One region of the Paenibacillus sp. cl130 genome, then DNA from elsewhere that is predicted to be linked to it. Evidence: riboswitches for the same ligand, from Rfam matches in the RefSeq annotation. Region 1 holds a riboswitch; each other region holds the start of a gene.
The links. Region 1 has a riboswitch for thiamine pyrophosphate ahead of BM358_RS12090 (thiamine phosphate synthase). Riboswitches for the same ligand answer to the same signal wherever they lie in the genome.

Region 2: another riboswitch for thiamine pyrophosphate. It lies ahead of tenA (thiaminase II); the one in region 1 lies ahead of BM358_RS12090 (thiamine phosphate synthase).
Region 3: another riboswitch for thiamine pyrophosphate. It lies ahead of BM358_RS23030 (ECF transporter S component); the one in region 1 lies ahead of BM358_RS12090 (thiamine phosphate synthase).

The regions. Positions count from the first base shown of each region.
Region 1 covers NZ_FOYG01000003.1:663,997-669,747, reverse strand. The annotation lists gene BM358_RS12095 (ABC-F family ATP-binding cassette domain-containing protein) at 1-1,493, shown strand, start outside; TPP riboswitch at 1,587-1,695, shown strand; gene BM358_RS12090 (thiamine phosphate synthase) at 1,960-2,553, shown strand; gene thiO (glycine oxidase ThiO) at 2,618-3,766, shown strand; gene thiS (sulfur carrier protein ThiS) at 3,763-3,966, shown strand; gene BM358_RS12075 (thiazole synthase) at 3,969-4,736, shown strand; gene BM358_RS12070 (ThiF family adenylyltransferase) at 4,733-5,751, shown strand, end outside.
Region 2 covers NZ_FOYG01000006.1:100,830-106,580, forward strand. The annotation lists gene BM358_RS17185 (glycosyltransferase) at 1-264, opposite strand, end outside; gene BM358_RS17190 (NAD-dependent malic enzyme) at 770-2,491, shown strand; TPP riboswitch at 2,584-2,686, shown strand; gene tenA (thiaminase II) at 2,823-3,512, shown strand; gene thiM (hydroxyethylthiazole kinase) at 3,587-4,429, shown strand; gene thiD (bifunctional hydroxymethylpyrimidine kinase/phosphomethylpyrimidine kinase) at 4,426-5,256, shown strand; gene thiE (thiamine phosphate synthase) at 5,253-5,751, shown strand, end outside.
Region 3 covers NZ_FOYG01000010.1:141,102-146,852, reverse strand. The annotation lists gene BM358_RS23035 (ABC transporter ATP-binding protein) at 1-1,248, opposite strand, end outside; gene BM358_RS23030 (ECF transporter S component) at 1,248-1,844, opposite strand; TPP riboswitch at 2,093-2,204, opposite strand; gene BM358_RS23025 (TatD family hydrolase) at 2,248-3,045, opposite strand; gene BM358_RS23020 (polynucleotide kinase-phosphatase) at 3,066-5,675, opposite strand; gene BM358_RS23015 (3' terminal RNA ribose 2'-O-methyltransferase Hen1) at 5,672-5,751, opposite strand, start outside.

The DNA of each region.
Region 1 (5,751 bases):
ATGTTTCCTTTCGATTGCTTGCGGGGGAACGTGTAGGTTTGGTAGGAGCTAACGGTGTCGGTAAATCGACACTCATGAACATTCTGACTGGAAAATTGCTTAAGGATGAGGGTAAAGTGGAATGGACTCCACGTGTACGTTACGGCTATCTGGATCAGCATACCAAGCTGACACCGGGCAAAACGGTACGTGATGTTTTGAAAGACGCTTTTCTTCCTTTGTTGGAATTGGAAAAGGAAATGATGCAGATTACTGACAAGATGGGGGATGCTTCTCCTGAAGAGTTGGAAGTGCTGCTGGAACAGATGGGTGAAATTCAGGAGCAACTGGATATGGGGGATTTTTACCTCATTGATGTGAAGGTTGAAGAAATGGCGAATGGACTAGGTCTGTCGGCCATAGGACTGGATCGGGATGTATCTGCACTTAGCGGTGGGCAACGGACAAAGGTGCTTCTTGCTAAGTTGCTGTTGGAAAAGCCAAATGTCCTGCTGCTGGATGAGCCCACCAACTATTTGGATGTAGAGCATATTGAATGGCTTACGCGCTATTTGAAGGATTATCCCTATGCTTTTATTCTTATTTCACATGATACTGAGTTTATGAACCAGGTCGTTAATGTTATTTACCATCTTGAATTTGCCAAGATGACCCGTTATTCAGCTAACTATGAAAAGTTTCTTGAAATGGCGGATCTGAACAAAGCTCAGCATATTGATGCTTATGAGAAGCAACAGGACTTTATTAAGAAACAGGAAGATTTTATTCAGCGTAATAAAGCGCGTGCCTCTACATCAGGCCGAGCAAAGAGCCGTGAAAAGCAACTTGATCGGATCGAACGTATAGATAAGCCTGAAGAAGCTGCGAAGCCAACCTTTCAATTCAAAGAAGCACGTGCAAGCGGAAAGACGGTATTTGAGGGTATTGATTTTGAGATTGGTTATACGCATGCCCTTTTGCCTAAAATGTCCATGACGATTGAACGTGGCGAAAAGATTGCTATTGTTGGCTACAACGGTGTCGGTAAATCGACATTGCTCAAAACCATATTGGGAAAAATACCGCCAATCAGTGGAAAAACCTATCAAGGTGATTTTTTGCAGCCCGCTTATTTTGAGCAGGAAGTAAAGGCGGAGAAAATTACACCGATTGACGATGTGTGGAATGAATTCCCACATTTGAACCAGCATGAAGTACGAGCGCATTTGGCGCGTTGCGGTTTAAAGAATGAGCATATCACGCGTCCGCTATCTGCGCTCAGTGGTGGAGAACAGGCTAAAGTCCGTCTTTGCAAACTGTTAATGCGTGAAAGCAACTGGGTACTGTTCGATGAGCCTACCAACCACTTGGATGTTAAAGCTAAGGATGAGCTGAAACGTGCCTTGAAGGAATACAAAGGGACCGTATTGCTTGTATCTCACGAACCGGACTTTTACGAGGATTGGGTAACCAAAACGTGGAATGTGGAAGAGTGGTCAAGTAAAGTTAACTAACATCAACTAAATCCAATTCTGCATATTTCACACGAAGTGGGGTTTGCAGAATTAGGAAAATATGCTAAGCTATCTTTAGCTTATACAATAAAATAGTCACACTAGGGGAGCCGCCCATGCGGCTGAGACGGAATAAATGGATTTCGGACCCTTTGCACCTGATCTGGGTTATGCCAGCGTAGGGAAGTGAGCACCGTACAAACAAGGCAACACCATCTTATTTTTGTTTGTGCGTGGGACGATACACGTATACGGATATCATGGTCCGTTCGATTATTGGACGTTCGTTAAACCACTTCCTTGGGGAAGTGGTTTTTTTGCGTTTCGTTCATTTTAAGTTGTTCGAGCTTCCGTAGACAATTCACATACAATCCCCTTTCATTTCTGCTGGTAGACGTGGCTGACTAAGCTTAGATCCTTTAGTCCAATGTGAGGTGAAGACAAAATCGAATTACACGCAATTTCGATGGAAAAGGGCACTTTTGCACAAGCAGCCCAAGTGGCTGCTGTGATTTGTCCGTATGTTCATTATGTACACGCACGTTTAAAACAGAATGGTGCCTCTGCATTGCTATCTTTGACTCGCAGCATGGTGGAGCAGGGAGTTCCTTTGCAACAAATTGTAGTAAATGATCGTGTGGATGTAGCTTTACTTACTTTGGTTGGAGCCGTCCAGCTACCAGCTAATGGATTACCTGTAGCGGATGTGAAAAGCCTACTTCCAAAGGGTACACGCTGTGGAGTATCTGTGCATTCCTTGAAGGAGGCGCAGACTGCCGAGCGGGTAGGAGCGGACTATGTACTTTATGGTCACATATATGAGACCCATTGTAAGCCCGGTATTGTACCACGGGGTTTAGCTCAGCTTGAACATATTTGCAGGCTGTCGAACATTCCGGTGATCGCGCTGGGCGGCATACAACCGCACCATATCCCGGAGCTTTATAAGGCTGGAGCAAGCGGAATTGCGGTGATGTCTGGTATATGGGAGGCTGAGTCGCCCGTTGCAGCTGCGCTGGAATATAGGCGAATGGCAGATCTTGTAGTTCACGACCTGTAGCGAGAAAACGAGAGTAGAGGCAAGCTGAAAGCAGAATGGTTTATGGAGAGGAGACACGGAACAAATGCCAAAGATACACATAGAGGCAAGAGCGATAGGACACGCTGAATGCTTGGTCATAGGTGGAGGTGTCATCGGCAGTTCCATTGCTTATCATGTGGCCAAGGAGGGAAGAAGTACGATCATGCTGGAACGATTGATCCCGGGTGAGGGAGCCTCAGGAGCAGCGGTTGGAATGCTGGCAGCGGAAAGTGAAGAGTTCACCGACTCTGAGCTGGCACGGTTTGCTCGCATAAGTCGAGACGCATTCCCTGAGCTTGTCTGTGATCTGGAGCGTTTGTCAGGTATTTCGGTGGAATTCCGTACAGAAGGATTTGTGACTCCTTTCCGTACGGAAACTGAAGGCCAAAAACGCTGGAAAGCTGCTAAAACGCGAGAGGATGATTGTCCTATCTGGTGGGATGCGAAGGAATTGGCCCGACGAATTCCAGGTTTGGATGAACAAGCGATCGGGGCAATATATCGTTCAAAAGAGACACAAGTGGCTCCTGTCCAGCTTTGCCGTGCTTATGCAGGTGCTGCTGCGGTGCTGGGGGCAACGGTATGGTCTGGTACACAGGCAGAGCAACTGGTCATACAGAATGGTCGAGTTTGCGGTGTTCGAACAGATAGTGGCTTTTTTTCCTGCGATCAGGTCATTATTGCTGGAGGCTTGGATAGCATGAAATTGCTAGCGCAGGTTGGATTTGAATATCCACTTTATCCGGTCAAGGGCGAAGCGGTAGCGGTCTCCTTGAAGGATCACCCGTTAGAATACACCATTTATGCTGATGATATTTACCTCGTGCCTAAACAGAATAACGAGCTTTGGATTGGGGCAACGAGCCTTCCGCATCAATATGACGAAGAGGTGACCGTAGGAGGCTTGGAGGGGTTGCTGGCACGTGCCTCTGCTTGGCTGCCGCGCGTCCGTGAAGCTTCTTTTATACGCACTTGGGCGGGCTTACGTCCGCAGGCCGCATCAGGTCATCCTTTTATAGGCACTGTCCCTGGGGTCGAGGGCGTATATGCTGCCGTCGGGCATTATCGCAACGGTGTCCTGCTGAGTGATGCTACCGGGCGTGCGCTGGCAGCTATGCTTAATGGGGCTGGTGCGGCTGAACTTGGGATAAGTAGATTTTCTTCTGAGCTCCTCAAGAAGGAAAGCTTATGAAGCTGACGATTAACGGCCAGAGCCTGACCTTTTCTAATCGAATCACTCATGTGGATCAATTGCTACATGAGCTTGATGTAAAGGTGAAAACCGTAGTGGTAGAGCTGAATCGGCGTATATTGACCCGTGAAGATCATGATGAAGCGGTACTGAAGGATGGAGATTGCCTAGAGATTGTACATTTTGTGGGAGGCGGTTGATCATGTTAACCATTGGAAAAGCATCTTTTACCTCAAGGTTGTTGTTGGGAACAGGAAAATTCTCTGATCTAGATATCCAATCCCAAGCCGTAGAGGCTGCTGAGACGGAAATATTGACGTTTGCTGTACGGAGATTGAACTTGGAGGAACGGGATAAGCAGCATTTTCTCGATATGCTGGATTTGAGCCGGTATACACTTCTTCCCAACACAGCAGGGGCTACAACAGCAGAGGAGGCCATTCGTATTGCCCAATTGGCAAAAGCCTCCGGCTTGTGCGATATGATTAAGGTGGAAGTCATTGGGGATAGCAAGACACTGCTGCCTGACCCTTTTGAAACGTTGAAGGCTAGTGAAAAGCTGTTAGAAGAAGGCTTTATCGTGCTGCCCTACATATCGGACGATGTGATTCTAGCCAAGAGGCTACAAGAGCTTGGAGTACACGCCGTTATGCCTGGAGCTTCACCGATTGGTACAGGACATGGTTTGCTCAATCCGTTTTCATTAGAGCTAATTATTGAACAGGCGGAGGTTCCGGTTATTGTCGATGCGGGTATTCGCTCACCCGGTGACGCGGCAATGGCGATGCAGTTGGGGGCAGATGCTGTTTTGTTGAACACAGCCGTATCAGGAGCGAAGAACCCAGTAAAAATGGCTGAGGCCATGAAACTGGCTGTTCGTGCTGGAAGATATGGTTTTGAGGCGGGGATGATTCCTGTAAAACGTTACGCTTCAGCGAGCAGTCCGACAGAAGGAATGATTCAGGCATGAAGGTATCTGACAAATCCGGTGCAGGAGGAACACATCCAAGTGACCGTTATTCCAGACAAGAAAGATTCACACCCTTTGGACCGACAGGACAACGTCGGCTTGCTTCCTCTCACGTATTAATCATAGGTGTTGGAGCGCTAGGCACAGGTATTGCGGAAACACTTGTTCGCGGGGGCGTAGGTATAGTGAGCCTCGTAGACCGGGACTATGTGGAATGGAGCAATTTGCAGCGCCAACAGCTTTTTCAGGAAAGTGATGCTGCGCAAAGATGTCCCAAAGCAGTAGCTGCTCAGCGAAGATTAAAGGATATTAATTCGGAAACGGTTATACATGCACATGTACTGGATGTTAGGGTGGAAGAGCTGGAAGAGTTGATCCAGGGGGTAGATCTCATAATGGATGCAACCGATAATTTCGATACCCGACTTCTTATGAATGACATGGCACTAAAGCATCGGATTCCTTGGATTTATGGGGGATGTGTGGGCAGCTATGGTGTAACCTACACCATTTTACCGGGTCAAACGCCTTGTCTTCACTGTCTGCTGGGAACTGTGCCGTTTGGTGGTGAAACCTGTGATAGCGCCGGGATTATTCCGCAGGCCGTACAGATGGTCACGGCTAACCAAACTACGGAAGCTTTCAAACTTCTGGGTGGATATCCAGAAGATTTGAGAGGAAAGCTGCTTTCGTTTGATTTGTGGAAAAATGAGTATGTAGCGATAGTAGTAGATAGTGTTAAAAAGGAGAATTGTCCTTCTTGCGGCAACCAACCGACGTATCCCTACTTGTCGGCCTCTCATCACCAGAAAACAGATGTTTTGTGCGGCAGGGATACCGTTCAAATTAGACCAGCAAACCCGACACATCTGAATCTTGCGGAAATAGCAGATAGATTTGCTTCTTTGGGAGAAGGAAAAGTAGAGCAGAATCCGTTTTTGGTTTCCTTTAGTACAAGCGAGCATCGCTTAGTTGTTTTTGCAGATGGCAGAGCGTTGATCCATGGGACAAAGGA
Region 2 (5,751 bases), on a different contig from region 1:
GATTTGCACCATATGCTGATCACTGAACGGAATTGTTACATCCGTCACCAGTAACAATGGCATTTGCGGAAATTGGCTACGGATCTGATTGGCTTTCCGCACCGCCTGCCCCGGCTCCCTATAATCAATCAGGCAACAACATGCGTTCTCGTAGACTGAAGCTGCCTCCGTGTCCTCGCACTGTATATATTGGTAAAAACAAATCACATTGGGATAATCAATAGCCCTGTCGTTATCGCTAAAAATGGCTATAGGTCCCTGCACACAAACCTCTCCTTTTCCTCCGAATAGTTCTATTTTGTTGAAAAAGAATTAAGAATGTTTGCTTATAGGAGTTAAATTAATGTCCAAATACTTCATATTTCCTTAACAAAATAGCTGACACTCCATGATATATAAGGATATAAGAGAAGAAAAACTGATTTTCATATTTGATAAAAATAGAGTATTTAGACCTGATTCATTAGAACCAAAACCATCAGAATTAGTTAGCGCATCTATATCGAAAATTAGTTCTTTTAGATCAACAGAAGGAAGAATATATGGTTATTTTGTCATAGATAAATAGAAGAATAAAACAGATTTGCACGTCCATACTATGGACAACATGTCATCTTGAGGATTTTGCAAAAATCCGATAAGCGACTTTCAATGAACAAGATATAGATCTAAATGGTTTAGTTCGTCTATATCTTGCACTTCGGAGCAACTGAAATCGAATTTTGTGAAATCCTTACCATATGTAAATGAAGAGAAGGAAGGTCTTTCTATGGAAGCATTTTATGTCAATCGCGATGGGTCATTATCTACTCCATTACGGGGAAAGGATGTTTTGGCAAATCCTCTTTTGAACAAAGGTGTCGCTTTTACAGAAGAAGAACGCAAAGAGCTGGGTTTGGAAGGAATCCTTCCTCCAACCGTCCTTTCATTGGAGAAACAGAGCGTACGGGCATATCAGCAGTTTCTCGCACAACCCACCATGCTGCGTAAAAATGCTTCTCTCAACGACCTTCACAACCGAAATGTCGTACTCTACTACCGGCTGCTTACCGATCATTTGAGTGAAATGCTGCCCGTAGTCTACACGCCGACCGTAGGAACCGCGATTCAAGAATATAGTCACGAGTATAACCGCCCTGGAGGCGTATATTTGTCGATAGATAACCCGAATGGTATTGGACAAGCATTCCATAATTCCGGTTTGAGCGGCCATGATGTGGATCTGATCGTCGTGACAGATTCCGAAAGTATTTTGGGGATTGGTGACTGGGGCGTCGGGGGGATTAACATTGCTATTGGCAAGCTTGCAGTATATACGGCTGCGGCAGGCATTCATCCTGGGCGGGTGCTGCCAATTGTACTGGATGTAGGCACGAATAATGAAAAGCTGCTGAATGATCCACTGTACATCGGAAACCGCCATAAACGAGTTCGCGGAGAAGCCTATAACCAGTTTATTGATACTTTTATCAGCAAAACGTTAGCGCAATTCCCGAAGGCGCTTTTACATTGGGAAGATGTGGGTAGCGTTAATGCGCGCCATATTATAGGAAAATACGGTCAAAGCATACTCACCTTCAACGATGATATACAAGGTACAGGAGCAGTGACCCTGGCTGCGATTCTTTCGGCGGTGGGTGTCACCAAGACTCCGCTGCGTGAACAAAAAATACTTGTTTTCGGCCCAGGGGCTGCAGGGATCGGTAACGCTGATCAAATTCGGGGCGCTATGATCGAGGATGGCCTTTCCGTAGATGATTCATTCAAGTCCTTTTGGGCCTTTGATTATCGCGGGCTGTTAACGGAAGATATGGAAGACGTATTGGAGTATCAGAAACCGTATGTGCGCAAAAAGGATGAAGTCAGCTCATGGACCCGGTCGGGTGACGGCAAAATACCGCTACTGGAGGTCATCCGTCAGGTGAAGCCTACGATATTGATTGGAACTTCCGGTGTAGCAGGTGCCTTTTCAGAAGAGATCATCAAGGAGATGGCAAAGCATGTAGAACGCCCGATCATTATGCCCATGTCCAATCCTACAAACCTTGCAGAAGCAGTACCCGAGGATTTGATCCGGTGGACAGATGGCAGAGCACTGATCGCAACCGGAAGTCCTTTTGAGCCCGTTACCTATAACGATACAAATTTTGAGATTGGACAGGCGAACAATGCCTTTGTTTTTCCGGGACTGGGTCTAGGTGCGATTGTGGTTAAAGCCAAAAGGATTACCCCTGCGATGTTTACAGCGGCAGCAGTTGCTGTTGCCAATGGTGTAGATTCGAATACGCCTGGCGGTGCGCTACTCCCTCATATCCGAAAATTACGCGAAGTTTCGTACGCTGTTGCGATTGCGGTTGCAAAAGCCGCGATTCAGGATCAGGTAGCGCAGGCGCACATTTCAGATGTGGAACAAGCTATACAAGATGCAATGTGGAAACCGAAATATGCCAAGGTCAAAGCAGTGGAAAGTGTAATTCATCACCCTCACTAAGCCCAAAACACCTAACTAGAGGAAATTTAATATTTTGTACACTATGTTTGACATAGCATATGAACGAATGTACAGTAATAGTCAAAAGAATAGAAGTCCACTAGGGGAGCCACTATGGCTGAGACAAGAGCGTATCTTGGACCCTTTGAACCTGATCTAGTTCGTACTAGCGTAGGAAAGTGGGGCCTTCGTATATAAGGTTTCAAGCGTTTTTTGCGTATTGGGCCTATTGTTGAAGCCGCTCCATTTTTCCGGGGCGGCTTTTTAGCGTTGTTCCGGAATTATATTCTTACAGGACTTCTTGCTCTTCAATTTAATGGAGGTGGGGAAATTGAGTTTTACACAAGAACTCCGTCGGCAGGCGGACGGCATTTTTCAAGCGATTTTTGAGCATCCCTTTGTGAGAGGTATTGCTGAAGGAAGTTTGACAAGGGGACAGCTGATTCACTATGTAAAACAGGACTTTGAATATTTGAACGCCTACATGCGGATATACGGCATCGCAATCTCCAAATGCACGAATCGGGAGGACATGGCTGTATTTAATGAACAAATCTCTTTTATTCTCCACAGCGAGGTTCATCCGCATCAAAATTTCTGTGCTGTCGCAGGGGTGACCTATGAAGAGTTGCAGGGATATCCACTCGCTCCGTCGGCCCATCACTATATCCGTCACATGCTGACGATCGCACATGAGGGCAGCTTGGGCGAGATCTTGGCTGTGCTGCTGCCATGTATGTGGACGTATGCCGAGATTGGTCGCAGGCTGCTGGATGAAGTAAAGCCGGATGAGTCTCATCCGTTCTATGAATGGATGGGCTTCTATGGAGACCAGCTTGATGATACAACACTCAAGTTCCGAGAACGTGTAGATGCTTGGGCGGAAGGCGCAACGGCTGCTGAGCGAGAGCGGATGATTGAGCATTTTATACTGAGCTGCCAGCTGGAATATAAGTTCTGGGACATGGCTTATAACCAGGAAGAATGGCCGGTCCAGATGCAGGCAGCGGTCTTGGAATAGTCAGCCTGGCGATTCGATGCGTGAAGTACGGTTAATGCCCTGTTGAACCACCAACTATAGAGAGGATAATCATTATGAGTACATGGGAAAAAAGTTATTCGGATCTCCTGACGAAGGTACAAAACAGCAAACCTCTCGTTCACAATATGACCAATGTGGTAGTCACTAACTTTACGGCCAACGGCCTGTATGCATTGGGCGCCTCCCCGGTGATGGCCTATGCACCCGAGGAAGTAGCAGACATGGCAAAAATAGCGGGAGCCGTCGTGTTAAACATCGGTACGCTGAACCGCGAACTGGTGGATGCCATGATCATTGCTGGACAATCGGCGAATGCACACGGTGTTCCGGTCCTGCTAGATCCGGTCGGTGCGGGAGCAACGAGCTTTAGAACCGAATCGGCACTGCGAATCCTGAGAGAAGTCAAAATCTCATTGGTGCGGGGCAATGCAGCCGAAGTCGCGCATCTTGTTGGAGAAGCGCGTGAGATTAAAGGCGTAGATGCTGGTGACAGTGCTGACAGCGGAAATGTCGATCTGGCAATTCGGGCTGCTCAAACGCTCAATACAATGGTTGTCATTACTGGAAAAGAGGACGTCATCACCGATGGGGCCGAAGCACGAATGATAAGCGCTGGAGACGCGCTGCTCACGAAGGTAACCGGAGCAGGCTGCCTGCTGACCTCTGTGTTAGGTGCCTTTGCAGCTGTTGAACCCAACCTGCTGCTCGCAGGTACAGCAGGCTTGGCATTTTACGGTGCAGCAGCTTCCCAAGCCGCAGCACGTACCGCAGAGCTGGGGCCCGGCAGCTTCCAGATTGCCTTTCTCGACGAGCTCGCCAAACTACATACAGGTTCGCTAGAGGGGCATGTCACTGTCCGTGAAGCCGGAACAACCACAGCAGGTGGTGCGCGATGACAGACGTTCGTGTACCCAGAGCACTGACGATTGCCGGTTCGGACAGTGGCGGCGGGGCCGGGATTCAAGCCGATCTCAAAACCTTTCAGGAGCTTGGCGTTTACGGCATGTCGGCTATTACGGCCATTACCGTACAGAATACTTTAGGGGTCCACGGCGTATATCCGCTGCCACAGGAAGCAACAGCGGAACAGATCGAAGCTGTAGGATTAGACCTTGGAGTGGATGCCCTGAAGACTGGCATGCTGTTTAATGCGGGCATCATCCGTCTTGTGAGCAAGCAGATTCGAAAGTTCGGCTGGAAAAAGGTTGTCGTCGATCCCGTGATGATTGCCAAGGGAGGCGCAAAGCTGCTGCAGCCAGAAGCGATGCAGGCTCTGAAGGACGACCTGCTTCCCTTGGCCCTGATCGTTACACCGAATATCCCGGAGGCGGAAGCCCTGACAGGGATCAGTATCCATACGATGGAGGATCGCCGCGAGGCTGCGAGACATATTAGCAGTATGGGATCAAAATTCGTTGTGATCAAGGGTGGCCACGCTGACGAGAGCGAGAGCAGCGAACAGATTGTGGACCTACTCTTTGACGGAACCGCCTTTACAGAGCTGAGCGGCAAGCGAGTACGGACTGTTCATACACACGGAACAGGATGCACCTTCTCAGCAGCGATTACCGCGGAATTAGGGAAAGGGATGTCTGTACCGGAGGCTATCTCGAATGGCAAAGCCTTCATCCAGGCAGCGATTGAGGAACCTTTGCAGCTTGGACAAGGACATGGACCCACCAATCATTGGGCCTTCCGACGTCGTCAGGAGGTGCTGCTATGAGCGGTAGAATGTTGTCAGAGGTGGTGCGCCGCCAGCTACAGATGTACCTGGTGCTTGGAAGCGTGAATTGCTTCGCGGAACCAGGCTGGGTCGTGCAAGAGGCTCTGGCTGGCGGCGCAACCATGGTCCAGTTCCGGGAAAAGGGTCTTGGCGCGTTAACGGGCGTTCCTATGTTCGAACTTGCGCGCCAGCTACAGGAACTGTGCCGTCACGCTGGTGTCCCCTTCATCATCAATGACGATGTGGAGCTGGCTCTTGAACTCGACGCCGACGGTGTTCACATCGGTCAGGACGATGAATCCGCCGAATCTGTCCGCGAGCGAATCGGAAATCGAATTCTAGGCGTCTCTGCCCATACCATTGAGGAAGCACGTCGAGCCATCCTGCAAGGTGCTGATTATCTCGGCGTCGGACCCATCTATCCCACCATCTCGAAAGATGATGCCCATGCCGTACAGGGACCGGCAATTTTATATGAGATGCGTAAAGCGGGAA
Region 3 (5,751 bases), on a different contig from region 1:
GATCATAGCCGTAGCAATACTCAACCGCCTTTTTTGGCCCAATGAAAGCTGATACGGATGACGCTCGTCCAGCCGCTCCAGTCCGAACTGTACGAGCATCCGATCGACCCGTTCCCGGCACTGTTCAACGGTGAACAAGCTCTTGGGTAACGAATACTCTAGTTCCTTTCGTACGGTGTGTGCTACGAATTGCAGCTCGGGATTTTGAAACGCGAACCCGATACGCTCTGCCAGTTGTTCCGTACTGCCTGCCTCAATTCCGCGCACGCTATAACGTCCCTGTGTGCGAAGTAAGCGCATCATGGAGAGCAGCAGTGAGCTTTTGCCAGCCCCGTTTTCACCGACCACGCCAATCCAGTCGCCAGGCTTCACCTGCGCATGCTCCACATAAATCACTGAACTTAAACCGCGGAGGCCACTAAAATGTTCCAGCTCCAGCAAATCAATCCCTGTACCATTCCCCGTACCATTCTGCTGTGTCACTGATTCACTCCAACGCGGCGAAGACGATTCACTCCATACTCCCGGGTACCACACGCCATACTCGGACAATGCCTGCCGCTGCCCATGAAATACTTCTTCCGCCCTTCCATCCGCAATGATCTCCCCTTGAGCAGAAAGCACCACAATCCGGTCCACATCATGGACAATTTCATTAATTTTATGCTCCACGATCACCAGTGTCTGGTCTACCGAAATGTTTCGAATGGTATCCCACACCTGTGTAGTGCCTTCCTCGTCCAACAAAGCCGTGGGCTCATCCAGAAAAAGCACTTCTGGCTCCATAGCCAGCACAGACGCAATCGCCAGCCGCTGTTTCATTCCCTGTGACATGCTGCCAATGGGCATGTGTATATCATCCGTTGATAGACCAACCTGTATCAGCAGCTCGCGAATACGGGATCGCATCTGCTCACGAGGAACCTGATTATTTTCCAACACAAAAGCCAGTTCCTCGTCTGCATATGACATACAAAACTGCGTATCAGGATCTTGAAATACAATACCTGAGACACTTGGGATTACAGCAGCATCGCATTTCATAGGCACTTCTATCGTGCGTGGAATCAGACCGCTTAACACTTGGAGCAGCGTTGATTTACCGCATCCACTCGGTCCCAGCAACAGCAGCTTTTCCCCCTTGCGGACAGACAAAGACATATTGTGAAAAAGCAGCTCCTGCTCACCGGGGAATTTCAACCGAAGACGGGTGATCGAAGCCACCACATCTTCGGTTGCCTGGCTCATCAATCCAGCCCCTTATAATCTTGTTCCGTTGCGGGTCTCAAACTTCGCGTGACTCCGGTTACCTCCAATGCCCTAGCCAGATAGAACGCGAATACCCCGGCAATCACAATGCTGCCAATCATGCGAAAACCGATATACAAAACATAGTTCCAGGTCGAAAGCTGATCAATATACCCGTAGCTGAAGTCTAAAATCAGAGAAGCGACAGCCGCCCCGGCCGCAGCTAGCGAAGCAACCCACAGGTTTGCGTTCCGATACAGAAAAGCCGCAAAAAATAGCTCCGCTCCCAAGCCTTGCAGCAGGCCATAGTACAAAGTGGACATCCCCCATTCGCTTCCCAAAAAAGCACTGACCGTTGCCGCTGCCACCTCTGCCAAAATTGCAACACCCGGCTTGCGAATGATGAGATAAGCAAACGTGCCTGCCATAAACCACATGCCATACATCAGTTGCTCGGCGTGTAGACCGAATGGTTTCATCAAATCATAGGCAGGTCCCCATATTTTGTAGACTAACCCGAACACAACAGCGATCACAATCGTGACCAAAATATCAGTCAGCTTCAACCCTTTGGACGCTCTTACAGCAGTATTCATTATTGCGTGCTCCCCTTATCCTTATAATTGGCCTCTTGGCCATAAAAAAAAGCTTGTCTGGAGCTGAATCTCCAGGCAAGCTTTATGCGCAGTAAAAGGTGAAGCACCATACAAAACATCATTCGTCGATATGCCTTATATAACCAGTAGTCTAAGCTACTACACTGATACCAAGCCAAAGTCAGGGTCAAGGTAAAATGCTAGGACATACATTGTATCTATCGACAACCGCAAAACAAGCGGCATTCCTGTATAGTGTTCTTGGTTTCTCTACGCTGGCATTACCCAGATCAGATTTCACGGTCAGTGGCAAGGGCCACCCTCTCAGCCTGACTTTCTCAAGCTCCCGACAATGCTTTTTTAATTCACTATAATATATACCACATCTATGGCTTTGACAATCCTATAATCCGAAGAAACGTTTGGCTGTCTCCGTCGTGGCGATTTCGATCTCCATCATGCTTCGGCCTGTACATTCGGCTATCGTAGCAGCAATGTGAGCGAGATACATCGACTCATTACGCCCTTCTTTGGGCTTCACGGGCAAATTACGCGGGGTCAAAAATGGAGCATCCGTTTCAATCATCAGACGGTCCAAGGGAATATCTCTGACCAGTTCACGCAGATGTTTGCCACGCCGTTCGTCGCAAATCCAGCCGGTGATCCCGATATACAGTCCCATCTCTACATACGTATGCAATTCTTGTTCCGTGCCTGTAAAACAATGCACCACTGCTTTATCGACAAGCCCTTGATACTCCCGCAGCATAGCGGCAAAATCCTCATGTGCATCTCGTTCATGCAAAAATAACGGCATATTTAGCTCACCCGCCAGTTGGATTTGCTCGCCAAACCATCGGCGCTGCACATCACGCGGCGAAAAATCACGGTTATAGTCCAATCCGCATTCCCCTATGGATACGACCTGCGGCTGACTCGCCAGCTGACGGAGCTGCTGAACCGTCTCTGCGCTGCAGTCTTTGGCATCATGGGGATGCACGCCAGCTGTCGCATACAGCTTGCCCGGATAACGTGCTGCATACTGAGAAGCCTCCCGACTGCTGCGGACACTGGTCCCGGTAATAATCAGGGGTGAAATCCCTACAGCTGCGGCTCTCTCTACCACCTGTTCCCGATCCGCATGAAACGAACGGTGCATCAAGTTCACGCCAATATCAATTAACGGTGTACCCCTTTCCATCTCAATCCCTCCTTCGCAAACTACAATCTCGGATCAATCGGCTCCGATTCCAGAGATAGCGCGGCAAGGACGCATTCATGAATACGATCTACCGTATCCTTGCGGACAAAACGTTCCACGCCTTCCATACCAAGCGCTCCTTCCATCAGGGCATGACGCTCCTTTTTGTTCGTTCGACGCTGCTTCAGACGCTTTAAATTCTCAGGGGCAAGATAATCCATACCGTAAATGATGTGCAAATACTTCCGGCCTCTCACCTTGATTGCAGGCTGAATCATCTTGTCCCGATTTTTCATCAAAAAGCGTTCCGGCTTGATCACAATCCCTTCATGACCATCCTCTGTCATCTCGTTCCACCAGCGAATGACCTCTTCCTCGCTTGCTTCGTCCGTGATCACGCGATACTCTGTCTCCATAAACAGGGAAGACAGCCCAGCCAGCTCCCGGTTTTGCTCCATATGCCAAATATGAGAATGGTCGAAAAAAGTCTTTCCGCTGTGTGCCAGTGTATGGAACGGTGCAATACGAATTTCATCCAGACCGTCCACATCCCAGCAATATTTTTGAAAATCCTCTTGAAACGTTACGGCATTCGCGTACTTCTGTTCCATTTCCTCCAACCAGTCTCCAACCTCTCGACCTGCAACCTTCGCCTGCTTCAGCTTGTCTACCAGCTTACTGCGATCCAGCAGGGCTGCCTCCCCCACATGCGCATACTGTGCAGCAATCAGTTCCCTAGCCTTGAGATTCCACGGTACAATTTCCGCATCCAGCAATACAAAATCCGTCTGGTTCCGTTCAAAATATCCAGCAGTCCGTAGATCCACATTCAGCTTCTCCACCACTTGCTTCCCAAGGCTTTGTTCAAAGAAAGCTCTCCCACTCCGACTGTAGATCGCGCCCAATGTCGGGTAGCCTACATATTGAACAGCGGCCTGTTCGTTTTTGAATAACAGTAGAATAGCTCGGCTACCCATATGTTTTTTCTCGGCCACCATCGTTTGTACTCCTTGTCCTCGATAATAAGCTAGCGCCTCACGTGGATGCTCCAGATATCCTTCCTCTGCAGACACCGCTGGAGCAGGGCTCATCGTCGGTGGAATATACACCAGCTCCTCCATGGGTACAGTCACATGTGACACGGTATCTATAGCGGATTTGATCCATTCTCCTTGTACGCGCACTTCGCCATACGATTCCGTCAACACACTGTAACCAGCGATTAGCTTGCGTAAATTCGGCGGGGAAAACCGTTTTCTCTGCCACCGGACAAGTGGGCTATCTGGATCATTCGCATAATTCTCATGTGCCGGAACGCTGACAAATTCCTTTTCCGGATAACGATAAGCGGTCAGCATCCCGCCAAATACCACACCCTGATCAATATTCACCGTCTGGTTCACAAGGGTAGGTTGCGGTCTCGGATCATGTCCCCATACTACTATTTCTCCCGATTCATGGTCTACGAACCAATCCTTGCGGATCGGTGTTCCGTTCGCATCCTGTCCTTCCGTATCTCCATAGCGGCAATAATCAGAAATACGTGCCGACTGTTTGCCAATAAAATGATCCTTAATCCCGGCATGAGCCACGACCACGTGTCGCAATCCATTTCTGCCAAAAATAAGATGAGAGGGTGCATGTAGCAGAAAATCTCTCAACTCGCTTCTAAGCTGTTCCGCCGCTGTCTTGCCCGCTTTTTGTTCATATTGGGCCAGTTCCTCTGCAAATCGTTCATCGCCATGACTGAGAGTCACCTTTCTCCCATCGAGGTAACGGCCGATTTTCCAGCCATGATTGCTGTCAATCATATACGCTAGTCCGGCATCCACGTGCTTTTTCCAGAACTGCACCGCTTGTAACGATTCTGGGCCACGGCTCATCACATCCCCGACAGATACTAGTCTTCTACCATCTGGATGATGGTATAGTCCTTCCGTATCTTCCGTATATCCTAGCCGCTCTATCACTTCCAGCATCTCACGGTAGCACCCATGGATATCACCAATGATGTCAATACCTGAGCCAATCTCATGAAACAGTGGCTGCACACGGCGAACAAAGTTCATTTCTTCTACATCCTTAAGAACATAGCAAGCGTTAAAGCCTTCCTCACGGATACCACGCAGGTTCCGCTTTAACAGCTGTGCCTGCTGCTTGACCCGTTGGCGGCCACGCGGATGCTCCCTGCCTAAATCACGTTCCAGCAGCACAGATTCGGGTACATCCAGTACCAAGGCCATAACAGGAACGTGCGCCTTGGCTGCCAGCTGTACATATTTCTGGCGATCCTCAGCGTACAAATGAGTGGCATCCACAACCGTTAGCTTATTCAAGCGACAGCGCATAGCCAGAATCGTATCCATCGCCTCAAACGCCTTGGCTGACATTTGCTGATACTCATAGAACAGTACGTCCGATTCCAGCCTTGGAAGTCCACTCCAGTCTATAAATTCCGTATCTCCGACCAGCTTGCGAAAATGATCCGAGGATACCACTTCTGTCTCCAGTAGAATCCCTTCGCACACCAGCCTGTCCAATAATGTGGTTTTGCCACTGTTGGAGGCCCCCACCAACACAACCAGTCCAGCATGCGGTAAATGAATCGTACGTTTGGATGAATTGCTCATGCTTCCTTCTGCTCCTTTCTGCGCGTAAATATAGCCATTTGGGTCGGTTGTCCAAAGCCTTCGATCTCTTCTCCGA